2 regions of the Corynebacterium incognitum genome follow, and region 2 is predicted to be linked to the other one. Evidence: predicted binding sites of a transcription regulator. Region 2 holds the regulator's gene; the other holds the start of a gene.
The links. The regulator LexA, encoded in region 2, represses DNA repair genes until DNA is damaged. The targets are predictions, from matches to a motif close to CGAACANNTGTTCG.
Positions count from the first base shown of each region.

Region 1: a site for LexA is predicted at 4,303-4,316, ahead of H0194_RS06490 (HNH endonuclease signature motif containing protein). Genes of this name have one in related genera too.

Region 1 covers NZ_CP059404.1:1,397,490-1,404,836, reverse strand. The annotation lists gene H0194_RS06505 (Mur ligase family protein) at 1-1,097, shown strand, start outside; gene H0194_RS06500 (type 1 glutamine amidotransferase) at 1,105-1,875, shown strand; gene H0194_RS06495 (recombination mediator RecR) at 1,880-2,536, opposite strand; gene H0194_RS06490 (HNH endonuclease signature motif containing protein) at 2,634-4,172, opposite strand; gene H0194_RS06485 (YbaB/EbfC family nucleoid-associated protein) at 4,371-4,688, opposite strand; gene H0194_RS06480 (DNA polymerase III subunit gamma and tau) at 4,739-6,976, opposite strand; gene H0194_RS06475 (suppressor of fused domain protein) at 6,986-7,347, opposite strand, start outside.
Region 2 covers NZ_CP059404.1:246,485-253,831, reverse strand. The annotation lists gene ptsP (phosphoenolpyruvate--protein phosphotransferase) at 1-246, shown strand, start outside; gene H0194_RS01215 (DeoR/GlpR family DNA-binding transcription regulator) at 334-1,188, opposite strand; gene lexA (transcriptional repressor LexA) at 1,431-2,141, opposite strand; gene nrdR (transcriptional regulator NrdR) at 2,925-3,383, shown strand; gene hrpA (ATP-dependent RNA helicase HrpA) at 3,380-7,318, opposite strand.

The DNA.
Region 1 (7,347 bases), 1.2 Mb from region 2:
TCCTAGTCACGGGCACCAATGGCAAGTCCACCACCACCCGGATGCTGGCGGCAGCAATGCGTTCGCGCTACACCGTGGCGACTAACGACGGCGGCGACAACATGGACGCCGGCCTCATCTCCGCGTTGCTGGCTTCCCCGGACGCGTCCCACCTCGTGCTGGAGGTGGACGAGCTGCACGTGCCCAAGGTGGCCGAGGCGCTCAACACCCAGGCCTTGGTTCTGCTCAACCTCTCGCGCGATCAGCTGGACCGCGTGGGCGAGATCAACAAGATTGAGCGGGCCCTGCGCGGCGCGGTGGAGGCGAACTCGGACATGACCGTCATCGCCAACTGCGACGACGTCCTCATGACCTCCGTGGCCTACGATGCCAAAAACGTCATCTGGGTCTCGGCTGGCGCCGGGTGGCTCGGCGACTCGGTGTCGTGCCCGCGCACTGGCGGCCACGTGGTGCGCACGGCCACTGACTGGTACGCCGTGAAGAAGCTTCCCGACGGCCGCGAGTTCCGCCGCCCCACCCCCACCTGGACCGTCACCGAAGACGGCCTGGTCACCCCGCACGGCGACCACGACCTCAACCTCACCCTGCCCGGCCGCGCGAACCGCGGCAACGCAGCGCAGGCGGTGGCGGCGGCGGTGGAAGCCTTCGGCGCGGACCTGGACTCGGCGTTGGCGGCGACCGAAGCCATCGACGACGTCGCGGGCCGCTACTCCACTGTGCAGTGGGGTAACCGCCAGATCCGCCTGCTGCTGGCCAAGAACCCGGCGGGCTGGCAAGAGGCGCTGTCTATGGTGGACCGCACCGCGGACGGCCTGGTCATCGCCACGAACGGGCAGGTGGCCGACGGCGTGGACATGTCGTGGCTGTGGGACGTGCGCTTCGAAGACTTCGGCGATCTGGCCGTCAAGGCGGCCGGCGAGCGCGGCACCGACCTTGCGGTGCGCCTGGTGTACGCCGACATTGAACACGAGCTCATCGCCAACCCCCTGGATGCCATCAAGGCGTGCCCGGAGGGCCGCATCGAGGTACTGGCCAATTACACCGCGTTCCGGGATCTGAAGAAGGCGCTGGCTAAAGAACAGGCCAAGGAGGCTTAAGACACCCATGACTGACAAGCTCACCATCGGCCTCGTGCTCCCTGACGTGCTGGGCACCTACGGCGACGACGGCAACGCCCTCGTGCTGCGCCAGCGCGCCCGCATGCGGGGTATCGCCGCTGAGGTCAAGCCCATCATGCTCGGCGAGGGCGTCCCCGACGACCTCGACGTCTACACCCTCGGCGGCGGCGAGGACACCGCCCAGATCCTGGCGGCGGATCACCTCATCACGGACGGCGGGCTCACCCGCGCGGCGCTGGCGGGACGCCCGGTGCTGGCCATTTGCGCCGGCCTGCAGGTGCTCGGCGAGTCCTTCCGCGCCTCCGGCCGCGTGGTGGACGGGGTCGGGCTCATCGACGCCACCACCACCCCACTCACCGAGCGCGCCATCGGCGAGGTGGCCACCCAGCCCACCAAGGAGGGCATCACGGCTGAGCTGACGGAGCCGCTGACCGGCTTTGAAAACCACATGGGCGCCACCATCTTGGGTCCCACGGCCCAGCCCCTGGGCACGGTGACCACGGGCACCGGCAACGCCGATACGGCCGCCACCGCCGACCTCGTTGATCCGTCCGACGCCACCAAGCAGCGCAGCGCCGAGGGCGCCGTGCAGGGCAGCGTCATCGCCACCTACATGCACGGCCCCGTGCTGGCCCGCAACCCCCAGCTGGCCGATCTCCTCCTCGCCAAGGCCCTCGGCAAGCGCCTGCAGGACCTGGAACCGTTGGACATCGCGGCCGTCGACAAGCTGCGGCTCGAGCGCCTCAACGCGCGCTAAGAACTTAGACCGCCAGGCGGCCTGACAGGGCGCGCGAGAGCGTCAGCTCGTCCACGAACTCCAGGTCCCCACCCAGCGGCATGCCGGAGGCCAGGCGAGTAATTTTCAGGTCCGGGAAGTCCCGCAGCAGGCGCACCAGGTACGCCGCCGTGGCCTCGCCCTCCGTGTTCGGGTCCGTGGCCAAGATGACTTCGGAGATCTCCGGGGTGTCGTCGTACAGTGGCGCCTCCGGCGTCGAGTCCGCCAACTCGCGGTCCGGCAAGACTCCGCCGATGCGCTGCAACAGCGACGAGATATTCAAATCCTTCGGCCCCACGTTTGCCAGTGGGTCCAGCGCCCCACCCAAAACGTGGTAGCGGCCCGAGTACTCCCCCGTCCGCTCGATAACCTGGATGTCCTTCGGCTCCTCCACCACGCAGATGGTGGTCTTGTCGCGTCCCGAATCCGCGCACACGCGGCACACGCTGCCGCGGGAGATGTTGTAGCAAATCCTGCAGAACGTCACGCCGTCGCGCACCGCGCCCAGCGCTTTCTGCAGGCGGTCCACGTCCTCTGGGTCCATGTGCAGCACGTGGAACGCGATGCGCTGCGCGCTCTTCGGCCCCACGCCGGGCAGCCTCGAGAACTCATCGATGAGATCTTGCAGCGGTCCTTCAAACACGTTTCTACCCCACGATTCCACTTCTCGCGCCGCCCCCATCCATTCCGAGGCGACCATCCCTAGCAGCTTAACGCACCGCCCCCGCACTAACGCACACCTAGCTTACGCGCGCCCGCGTTTCCCCCTGGGCGCCCGAAGCACCTCCACTGCCGCCGTCCACACAGCACACTTCAACCGCCCCCGTATCCGGCGGCACCGCTAACTCGCGCCGCACCTGCCGCGCCTCCGCCAACACCCGTGCCCCGGGCGCCCGTTCTCGCATCACCGTCGTGTTATACATCCGCGGGTTATTGCCGGGCGGTTGCCATCCCACCACCCCGGTGCCCGGGTCCCTCTCGTAATGCCCCAGTCCCCCGGTGCCGTCTCTTTTGTCGTTATTATCTGTGTGGTGGTTACGACATAACAGCGTCAGGTTTTCTATATCCGTCCGCCCGCCGGCAATAAAGGCCTGCACATGGTGCGCATCGCATTCCGCCGCCGGCACCTCGCAGCCCGGGCAGGAGCACACCAGCTCCATCGCCGCCAAGACCATACGCTGTTCGAACGTCGCCGTCCGCTTCCGCTGCGCGAAAGCCAGCGGCAGCTTCTTTGCATCGTTCATCACCAGTGCGTAGTCCGTGCCGCGCCAGCCCGCGATGAGCACCTCCAGCGAGTTGAGCTCGTGGCCCGTGTTAGTCAGGAACCTCGAGTTTTCGTCCAGCTCCGCAAAGTCCCGAGCCGTGCCAGTGATCACCAGGCTCGCCCGCCCAGTGCGCACGCGCTCCGGCCGGTCCACGTACTCCTGCGCCAGCGCCACCAGCTGGTCCGCTCGACGCTGGGGCAGGCTCCGCCTGTCCTCCGCCGGATCGGCGTCCGTGTTCACGCCCGCGTTGCGCCCTGGCGCCAGCGCCGCCGACAATACCGCGGCGCCACCGGCAGACAAGTAGCCACCGAACTTCACGCCACCATCCGAGTCCGGGCGCGACATCCAGAACTCCCGCTTCTTATACGCCGCGAGGTGGTCCCGCTTACCCGCCGGCGTTCGCCCATTCTTGTTGGCCGCCCGCACCGCCTGCCGGACCCATTGCCGCAGGTCCTCCGGGGTACGCTTCTTCGCCTCAGCCAGCGCCGTCGCCCCCAGCGCAGCCCGGCCGGGGTTGGAGTGCTCATTCAGGCGCTTGAGCTCCTGCTCCACAACGCGCTGCTTTTCCAGAGCCACCTGCGCCGCCAGCTGCCGCGCCTCGGCCTGTTTACGGCACTCCTCCTCTTGGCGGCGCTGTTCCTTGCGCTGCGCCTCCAGAACTGCCGCTTCTGGGTCTTCCTGGCCCAGGAAGTCCGCCACCTTGATCTCCCGCGGGGCAATCGCTCCATACAACGTCTCCGCACTCCGCAGGCGTTGGCTAGCCTCCTGCCCGGAGATACCCAGCACGCGCATCAGATAGTCACGCGGAGAGGTTGTCCCCCTGCGTCGGCCGGCCTCCTGTTCCCCGGCCAGCCAGGCAAAGCGCGCGTCAATGGCCGCCTTGAGGGCCATCGCTTCCTCCAGGTGCAGCGCAATAGGTTCCAGCTCCGCAATCGTCGCAGATTCATCGCGGAAGGCACGTTCGAGAGCAACGAGCGCAGCCGTCACGCGCGCCGCGTGTTCATGCAGGGACATTGCCCCTCCTTCCCGATGGAACCTCAGACACCCGCCCCGGCGTCTAAACCTGTATCAACCTTCACTCACCAACATAATCAAACACGCGTACGAACTCAACACTGTGCAACACATTTAACCCAAAATTAACCAAACATGCGTTCTCCTCCCACAATGGCAAAAGAAAAGGCCAGGCCCACACGGCCTGGCCTCACATCACTACATTCCCGGCATACCCTGCATGCCCTGGGACAGCGGGCCCAGCTTCTGCTGCGCCAGGTCACCAGCCTTCTGATGGCCGTCCTGGAACGCACCCAGAACCAGGTCCTGCAGCGTCTCCACATCCTCCGGATCCACAACCTGCGGGTCAATCTCAATCGACTTCACTTCTGCGCCGCCGGTCATGGTGACCTTCACCAGGCCGTTGCCCGCGGTACCCTCCACGGTGGTGGCCAGGATTTCGTCCTGCGCCTTCTGCAGGTCTGCCTGCATCTGCGCGGCCTGGGCAAGAAGTTCGTTCATATCTGGCTGAGACATGGGTGTCCTTTCGTCGGTATCTTATCCCCCTAAAGTGTACCGACCATCACCTACAGCCGCCGCGCGCCCAGCTCCTGGGTCAGCAGCTCCATCGCCACTTCCATAGAGTTTCGGCGGTCGCGCTCACCAGGCTCCTGCGCCGCGTCCGCCATCATCTCCTCTTCCTCATTCCAGTTCGCAGTGCTTTCCGACGCCCTTGCGACCGGCGTCCCCTCAACCACCGGCGCCGCAACTGGCGCCGCCGCAGGTTCGTCCACCGGCACGTCCGGCATATCCGGCTCGTCGGGTTCCGGTGGCAACGGGACCCCGTCCGAGAATGAGTGCGTCGCTTGCTCCGCCTGGCGCTGGCGTGCCAGTGCCATCGCGCGCTCTGCTGCAGCCCGGGCCCCACCACTCGCAGAGGCACTGGCAGGGCGTTCCGGCACCACGGGAGCAGGCGCAGTCTCCGGCGCGCGCTCCTCCGTCCCCGCTATCTTTCGCGGGGCGCCCCAGCCATCGTCAGTACCTGGACTCTCAGGCTCCTGTTCGTCATCCGCCGTCTCCCGCGGTGCCGCCTGCGGCGCGGCCGGCGCGGCCTGCGGAGCCTGCTGCCCTGGGTTCCACGTCTGCGGAGCCTTCTTGGGGCTAAAGCCCATGGCCTGCGGGTCGGTGCCCACGGTGACCTGGACGGGCAGGGACGTCGAGAAGCGCTCCTCGAGCACCTTCCGAATGGTGTCATTGTGCCCGGGCGCGTTGAGCCGCTCCGCGAGCGCGCCCGTGTTGTGCCCGAGGTACAGCGTGCCATCCTTGATGCCCAGCACTCGCGCCTCGGCGAGCATAATCGCCGCTACCTTGTTCTTCGCACCAATGTCCGCGCGCACCTGCGCCCAGTCCTTGCGCAGGGTTTCCACCAGGTCGCCCGCGCTTTCCGACGCCCCCTGCGGCTCCGACGTGCGCTCTGGCTCACTCTCCAGCTGGCGCTCTGTCTCACGCTCCGGCTCGCGCTCCGGGGCAGGCTGACGCTGCGGCTCCGGCTCGGCCTTAGCTTCCGGCTTCGCCTGCGCCCGCCGGCGCTCCTGCATCTCCGCGATCTTCGCAGCCGCCGCCGCGGCCCCGGACACGCCACCTTGTGGCGCCTGCTGCGTGGCTTGCGTCTGGCCCGGCGCGCCCGGCACCGCCGCCGCGTTCGTCGCACCCACTGGCCCTGGCGCAGGCGGCGCGGAGACCAACAGCCGCGCGCACAGCACCTCCAGGAGCAGGCGCGGGGACGTCGCGCCGCGCAGGTTCGGGATCTCCGCGGACACCACGGACGCATACTGCGTCAGCTGCGGGCCGCTGAACTGCTGCGCCTGCGCCGCGAGCACTTCCGCGCGGTTCGTCGGGGCGTCCACCAGGCCGTCCGAGAACGCGCTCGGCACCGCCTGCAGCACCATGAGGTCGCGCATCCGGTCGAGCAGGTCCGCCGCGAAGCGCTTGGGCTCATGCCCCGCTTCAATCACCCGATCCACAATGCGGAACAGCTCAGGCTTGTCACCCGCGGCGAGCGCGGCGACGGTGTCGTCGAGAAGCGTCAGGTCCGTCACGCCCAGCAAGGGCCGCGCCAGCTCGTAGGTCAGCCCCTGTTCGCCCGCGCCGGCGAGCATCTGGTCCAAGATGGACAACGTGTCACGCGGCGATCCGCCGCCAGCCTGGATGACCAGCGGGTACACCGAGTCTTCCACCTGCACGCCCTCCGCGGCCACGGTGCGTTCCAGCAACCCCTTCATCGCGGGAGGAGTGAGCAGGCGGAACGGGTAGTGGTGGGTGCGCGAGCGGATGGTGCCGATGATTTTGTCCGGCTCCGTCGTCGCGAAGATGAAGATGAGGTGCTCCGGCGGCTCCTCCACGATCTTGAGCAGCGCGTTGGCGCCGGAGGAGGAGATCATGTGCGCCTCGTCGATGATGAAGACGCGGTAGCGGGATTCCGCTGGGGCGTAGTAGGCGCGGTCGCGCAGCTCGCGCATGTCATCCACGCCGTTGTGCGAAGCCGCGTCCAGCTCCGTGACGTCCAGGTTGCCCGGGCCGCCCGGCGCCAGGGACACGCACGAGGGACACTTCCCACACGGCGTCGAGGTGGGACCTTCCACGCAGTTGAGCGAGCGCGCCATGATGCGCGCCGAGGAGGTCTTGCCGCAGCCTCGCGGACCGGAAAACAGGTAGGCATGGTTAATGCGCCCGGCGTCCAGAGCAGCGGACAAAGGCGTGGTCACCTGCTCCTGGCCGACGAGTTCAGCAAACGATGCGGGACGGTACTTCCGGTATAGAGCCACGGTTAAATACTAGCCGTCCTTCCGGGACCATTCCAGGAGGTCGATCTCCTGCTCGGCCATCGCGTCCTGCATCGCCGAGATCCCCTCGTCGAGGGCGTAGGCGTACTCGGTGTCGGTGAGCAACAACAGCTGCAGGACCAGGGTCTGGCGCCGCTTCTCGACGACCTGTGGAACCTCACCGCCCCACAGATACGGCGAAATCAGCAGGCCGTGGCGCACGGTCACCTGGCCCTCCAGCTCCGTGCCGTCGATGAGGTCCGGCAGGAAGACGCCCGGCTGCGCCGGGATGATCCCTTGCGCCACATGGAGTTTGTCGGCGGCGGCCTTGACCGCGGCGGCCACCTCGGCCTCTCCGGTGCGCGCTACGGCCA
Region 2 (7,347 bases):
GCCCGTGAACACAATGTGCCTGTGGGCGTGTGCGGTGAGGCCGCGGCCGATCCGCAGCTCGCGGCTGTGCTCACCGGACTGGGGGTAAACTCTTTGTCCGCTGCCTCGTCCGCCGTAGCGGCGGCGGGTGCGCAGCTTTCTGAGCTTACACTTGAGCAGTGCCAAGAAGCCGCACGCGTCGCCTGCGACGCTGCTGGCGCCGTGGAAGGCCGAACTGCTGTTCGCGAACTGCTCGCGAACGCTTAATAGCAGCGCGAGAAGCACATCATTTACGGTAAGTGCGGGACAGAATAGGGCCGGGGACCACGTCCCCGGCCTCGTGTCTTTCCCGGGCTAGCGGGGGAGCCGTCGGGCCTCGATGGTGTGAACAGATATTGGATCCGACAAAATCGTGTAGCTGGCCGCTCGGGGATCAGCTACGACGACCTCGATGCCCTTATCGCGCAGCTCCTGCACGAAGGACGTAGGTGCGGTGGAGTCGGTGATGATGACGTCAACATCATCAAGGGACGCGAAATTGACTAGGAAATCATTGCCTAGTTTGGTGGCGTCACATAGCACCACGACTTTGCGGGCGTTGGTCACCATCGTCGTCTTGATAGCTGCCTCTTGGGGATCGGCCGTGGACAGCCCGTTGTCCAAAGTGATGGCGTTGGTACCCAAGAAAGCAACATCTGCCCGCAGTAGTGCCATCGTCCGCAGTGCGATGTCGCCCACAACAGCCTGGGTCAACGCTCGCACGGTACCGCCGAGCAGCTGCACGGTGGTGTCCGGCACGTTGGCCAGGCTCAGGGCGATCGGTAGGGAATTAGAGACCACCGACAAACCAGAGGCCGCGTTGTTGAGCCGGATTAGGCTGGCAAAAGAGTGGACTGTGGAGCCCGCGTCGAGGAAGATGCTGCCGCCAGCCTCCGGAAGGAATGATAGCGCGGCTTCCGCGATGGCGGCCTTGGCCTGCGGTGCGGAGCGGAGGCGGGCGTCCAGGGCTTCCTCGGCTGTGTGGAAATTTTGTGCCGCCACGGCGCCGCCGTGCACGCGGTGCAGCATGCCGGAGTCATCCAACGCAGCGAGGTCGCGACGGATCGTCTCCGGAGTGACGTCGAAGTGCCGGGCCAATTCGGAGACATTGACGCGCCCCTCAACTGCAGTCAACGAAGCAATCTGGCGCCTCCGCTCATCGGCGTACATCAGCAACTCCTTAGGTAATGGGAAACTTCAATATTTATAGTTTCTCAGAAACTTTGCCTGGCGGCACTGGTAACTTCCTTCGGCTACAAAGTTCACACGCGCCGTGTGATGTTCACACGGCGGAAGTGGCCTGCTTCGGCAACATTGTCGCAGCTCACAAGGCGCCCGCTTCCATGAAGTGGGAAGTCGGGCGCCTCACTGGTGGGACGAGTGCTAGCCACACTCGGGGGTGTAGGCCGAAGCTAAAGCTTGCGCATTACCGAAACAACCTTGCCCATGATTTCGGCTTCGTCGCCCTTGATGGGGGCAAAGGCCTCGTTGTGTGGAAGCAGCCATACCCCGGAGGAGTCCTTGTGGAATTCCTTTACGGTAGCTTCGGAGCCCTCCAGCAGGGCGGCCACGAACTCGCCTTCTTCGGCCACCGGTTGGGAGCGCACGATAACCCAGTCGCCGTCAAGGATGCCGGCATCTCGCATCGATTCGCCGACGACCTGCAGCATGAACAGCTCCCCGTCGCCCACAATTTCCGCGGGGAGCGGGTAGTAAGAGTCGACGTTTTCCTCGGCCGTGATGGGGGAGCCCGCGGCAATGCGGCCCACCACCGGAATGAGCGTTGCCGAGCTTGCTTCCTCAGGCATCGCAGCTTCTATTTCTCGCTTGCTCTGCGGTCCGGGCTTGCGGCGTGCGCCCTCGTCTGGATTGAAATCGCGCACATCCACGGCGCGGGGCTTATTGGGATCTCGGCGCAGGAAGCCCTTTTCCTCCAGCTGCTTGAGCTGGTACGCCACTGATGAGGTGGACTGCAGGCCGGCGGCGTCGCCGATCTCGCGGATGCTCGGCGGATAGCCGCGTAACACCACGGCGTCTCGGATGACTTCAAGGATTCGGCGCTGGCGCGCGGACAGTGACTTGACGTCAGGCTTGCCTTCGCGCGGTTGAGTAGGTGGGGTCATTGCATTCTCCAAAGCTTCAGTATTTCAACAATGTTGGTTGCTGGTGTGGCTGGTTGTCGCGTAGGTGAGGTTCGACCAAGCGGATTCGAACACTTAACTACTTTTTAGCATAGTGCGCCTGTTTGTTCGAGTGGGCGCGCGGAAAACTGGACAAATGTTCGAGGGGTTGCTATAAATCGAACGTAGAAACGAAATCGAACATGTGCTCTACAGATTCGAACGATGTGGAATTCTTTGTCTTACACCGACGTTATTATGAGCACACATTCAATGAAAGGACTAACAATGACCATCGCCATCAATCCAGTTCGTAACCGCAACTATGCAGCTTCCAACGCTGCCAACGTAGTGCCAGCTGCAGCAGTCTGGGACTACGAGGAGCCTAGTGTTCCACGCGTGCGGCGTAGCTATCTGGCCGCTTCCATTCGGACGGTCCCGCTGGAACGAGCCACGCCTTTCGAACGGTCGGACGGTGCTGTGAGGGGCCTGCGGCCCACAGATCGGGCGAACGAAGTCGAATCCCGAGGCTCTCGTCGCCAGGACATCGCACTAGGTGCTGTGTTCGGTTTCGCTGTGTTCGTAGGTACGCTCATCGCCGGACAGAGCGTCTCGGATTCACCTGCTCCGCAGTCTCAGGTGAGCCGCGATACTGCCGCCGTAGTTGAGTACTCGTCTTCAGTGCGTTAAACCGTTCGACTAGCCTGGTGGGTCGTTAATGCCCTTCCAGGGCGCGGGCTAGAATAAAGGTCATAATGGACTCCACGAGTTGAGGAAGGCCCTGGATTGTATTGCCCGTTTTGTCACCACCAGCAGTCGCGAGTAATTGACTCCCGCATGGCGGACGGCGGTGCGGCCATTCGGCGCCGACGCGAATGCTCGTCGTGCAAAGGCCGGTTTACCACCGTGGAGAAGGCCGTCTTGTTGGTTGTGAAGCGTAACGGGCTTGCTGAGCCATTTAGCCGGGACAAACTGATCCGAGGCGTACGTCGCGCGTGCCAAGGGCGCGAGGTCAGTGATGACGCGTTGAAGCGTCTTGCCCAAGAGGTCGAGGAGACAGTGCGAAGCCACGGCAGCTCCCAGGTCAATGCGAATGAGATCGGGTTAGCCATTTTGGAGCCGCTGCGCGAGCTCGACGAGGTGGCTTATCTGCGCTTCGCGTCGGTGTACAAGTCCTTCGACAGCGCGGAGGATTTCGAGTCAGAGATTCGTCTCATGCGTCGCCGCGCCCGCGAAGGGGCCTAACGGCCCAGCTTCGCTACGGCCTTGTCGATGCGTCGCAGGGACACCGGGTGTGCTGTGCCCAGCCGTTGTGCGAAGAGGCTGACGCGCAATTCCTCTATCATCCATCTAATGTCTTTGACCTCACGTGACTGCTCCGCCCCGGCGGGCAGTTGGCGCAGGCGGTTGTTGAGGAGCGCGTAGGCTTCGCCCACCATGTCCTGGCGGTCCGCGTCCTTATCCGGGTCGTGGTTCATCTCCTGAAGGCGGATCTCCATCGCCTGCAGATAGCGCGGAAGATGCTTGAGGTGTCGTACACCGTGGACAGTGACAGCGTTCTTAGGCAGCAGGAACTCTAGTTGGCGCTGCATGTCCTCAATGGCTGGCCCTTCCCATGAGGCCAGCTCTTTGTGCAAGTTGGCGTAGGTGACGAGGGCAGGTGCCAAAGTCACCACCGTGTTGCGTACCTGGGTTGGGACTGTGGGCTTGACCTTCGCTTTGAGGAGTTCGAAGTCCTCCGGGCTGCGGGCCGGCCCGCCTGCGCCGACCATCTCATCGCGGATGGCGGCCACCTTGGCATCAGTGACTAACCCGGCAGCCCCGCCGTGCGGATAATGGTCCACCGCGACGCGCTGCTGCAGGGGCAAGCCATTGGTCATCTGTTTTGCGGAGACAGATGTGTCCTTGAGCAGCAAGGTGAGGTTAGCGCTAAACAAAGAGGCGTCAGCGGCCGCCTTGGTCGGGAAGATCCGTTTTGCGATTCCTTGCGGCGTCACTTCGAGGCCGGGATAGGCGGTGATGGCGTGGCCATCCACCTTGGTTGTGACAGTCTCCTCGACGGAGCCAAGCGTGTCCTGCGTCCATTCGGTGGCAGTCGCAGTGGTGGTGGCGCCGCTGGAGCGGCGCACGGCTTTGGACACCGAGGACGAGATCGACCCGGCCTGGCGCGCTCGTAGCTGAGCGATGTCGCGGTCGGCGTCGACGATCTTGCCCTTTTTATTGATAGCCGCGAAATTCATGCGGAGATGGGGAGGCAGTTTTGCCAGATCAAAATCTGAGGCATTGACGCCGCTGCCGCCGAGCGAACGCAGGACGTCAGCAAGCTGCTGCGTGATGGAACCAGAATAGGGAATCAGCTTGGGCAAAGCCGCCTGCGCAAACTGTGGCGCCGGTACCAGGGAACGGCGCAAGTGTTTGGGCAAAGTGCGGATCAGTTCAGTGACCAGTTCTTCGCGCAGACCCGGTACGAGCCAATCCCAGCCTTCCTCATCAAAGCCAGCCAACATCGGCAGTGGGATGAGGACCGTAACACCGTCGTGTGGGTCGCCAGGGGAAAACGCATACTGCAGCTCGTAGCGCATTGAACCGCGAGTCACCGCGTCGGGGAAGGCCTCGCCGGCTTCGGTGGCAGAGGAATCCTCCACCAGGGCGGCGGGGTCGAAGTCGAGGAAGTCTGGTGCGTCGCGGTGTTTTTTCTTCCACCACCGGTCGAAGTTGCGCGAGGTCGTGACGCTGTCAGGCAGTCGCTGGTCGTAGAAGTCAAACAGGGCGTCCTCATCCACGATGACGCCACGGCGCCGGATTTTGTCCTCAATCTCCGCGGCTTCCTCTAGCTTGCGCACGTTGTTGTGGAAGAACTTGTGGTGGGTCGTCCACTCGCCGCCAATCAGGGCGTGGCGGATGAACATGTCACGAGCCAACACGGGATCCACGCGGTGGTAGGGGACCTGGCGGTCTGCCACCACGGTCACCCCGTACAGCGTGGAGCGCTGCGTGGCCATCGCGGCGCCGCGCTTTGTGGACCATACTGGGTCCGAGTAGTTGTGCTTGAGCAGCCCGGCCGCGAGCTTTTCCACCCACGCCGGATCGATCGCGGCAACGTCGCGCGCCCACAGCCGGGAGGTTTCCACGAGCTCCGCGGCCATGACAAATTCCGGCGGCTTCTTCGCCAGCGCGGATCCGGGAAAAATCAGGAACTTGGTGCCGCGCGCTCCGTAGAACTCCTTGGAATTGCCGTCGCGAGCGCCAATGTTGGACAGCAAGCCAGCGAGCAGTGACTGATGGATCGCGTCCGGGGCGCGTGCGGTGACCTCGTCCTTGGCAGTCACCCAACCCAGCTGCTTGGATACGTCTTGCAATTGGCGCACGAGATCAAACCATTCCCGGATGCGCATGTAGTGTAGGAATTCCTTCTTCATGCGCTTGCGGAAGGCGTTGCCGGACAGCTCGTTGCGCGAATCCTGGATGTAGTCCCAGAGGTTGAGGAGGGCGACAAAGTCACTGGCCTTGTCCTTGAAGCGTGCGTGTGCCTGGTCGGCCTGGGCCTGCATGTCCTGGGGGCGCTCGCGCACGTCTTGGATGGTCATGGCCGCCACGATCACCATGACGTCGCCCAGACAGCCGTTACGCGCGCCTTCCACCAGCATGCGCGCCATTCGAGGATCCACGGGGATGCGGGCTAGTTGCTTGCCGACGTCCGTGAGACGCGGCGTCGCAGGTTCCTTGGCGGCGGGCGTGGGGGAGTCCAAGGCACCCAGCTCGCTGAGTAGGGCGAGGCCGTCGCGGATGGACTTGTGGTCCGGGGACTGGATGAAGGGGAACTCTTCAATGGCCCCTAAGCGCAGCGAGATCATTTGCAGGATGACGCTAGCGAGGTTGGTGCGCAGGATTTCCGGGTCGGTGAACTCGGGGCGGGAGGCGAAGTCTTCTTCCGAGTACAAACGAATCGCAATGCCGTCTGCCACACGGCCACAGCGGCCAGAGCGCTGATTCGCGCTGGCCTGAGAGATGGGCTCGATGGGCAGGCGCTGGACCTTTGTGCGCGTGGAATAGCGGGAAATGCGGGCAGTGCCGGTGTCCACCACGTACCGAATACCGGGCACGGTCAGTGATGTCTCGGCGATATTGGTGGCCAACACGATGCGGCGCCCGGAGTGCGGGGAAAACACGCGGTGCTGTTCTTGGTTGGACAGCCGGCCGTACAGTGGGGTGACCTCGACGCCTTTCCACCTGCGGCCCTCGATGGCTTCCTGCGCATCGCGGATATCCCTTTCGCCGGCAAAGAAACACAGGATGTCGCCGGGACCTTCGTTCATGAGTTCCGCGATGGCGTCGCACAGCCCGTCCAACGGGTCCTGATCGACGATCTTTCCCTCGCGTTCGAATTCCAGTGGCCGGTAGCGGATCTCCACGGGGTAGGTGCGCCCAGAGACCTCAATGATGGGCGCGGGTTCGCCAGTTGCTGTGGCGAAGTGTTCTGCGAAGCGTTCCGGGTCAATGGTCGCAGAGGTGATGATGACTTTAAGATCCGGGCGTTGCGGCAGCAGCCGCTTGAGGTAACCCAGCAGGAAGTCAATGTTGAGGGAGCGCTCGTGTGCCTCATCGATGATGATGGTGTCGTAGTTGTTGAGGAAACGGTCGCGCTGCATCTCTGCGAGCAAAATACCGTCGGTCATTAGCTTGACCGCGGTGGTGTCGCTGACCCGGTCGTCGAAGCGGATGGCGTAGCCGACGGTCTCGCCGATTTTCTGGTCGAGTTCATCGGCGATGCGTTCGGCGACGGTGCGCGCCGCGATACGCCGGGGCTGGGTGTGCCCGATGAGTCCGCGCCGTCCTCGGCCCAGCTCCAGACAAATCTTCGGAATCTGGGTGGTTTTACCGGATCCGGTCTCGCCAGCGATGATGACCACTTGGTTTTCCGCGATGGCTGCAGCGATGTCGTCCTTCCGGGCGCTGACTGGGAGCTGTTCCGGGTACTCGATGGTGGGCACCGCGGCGTCGACAAGCGCTACTCGACGCCGCGCCTTGGCGATGTCCCCAGCAATCGCCTGCAATGCCTGCGGCGAGCGCGCCTTCTTGAGTCGTCGCCGGAACAGGCGGGCGTCGACAAGGCTGACGTGCTCAAGTTCCGCGAAGAGTGTGTCGCGGGTCGGGGCGGTGGCGGGGTTGTCAGAAGTCATAGTCAACGTCTGATCCTACTCATCCCTGG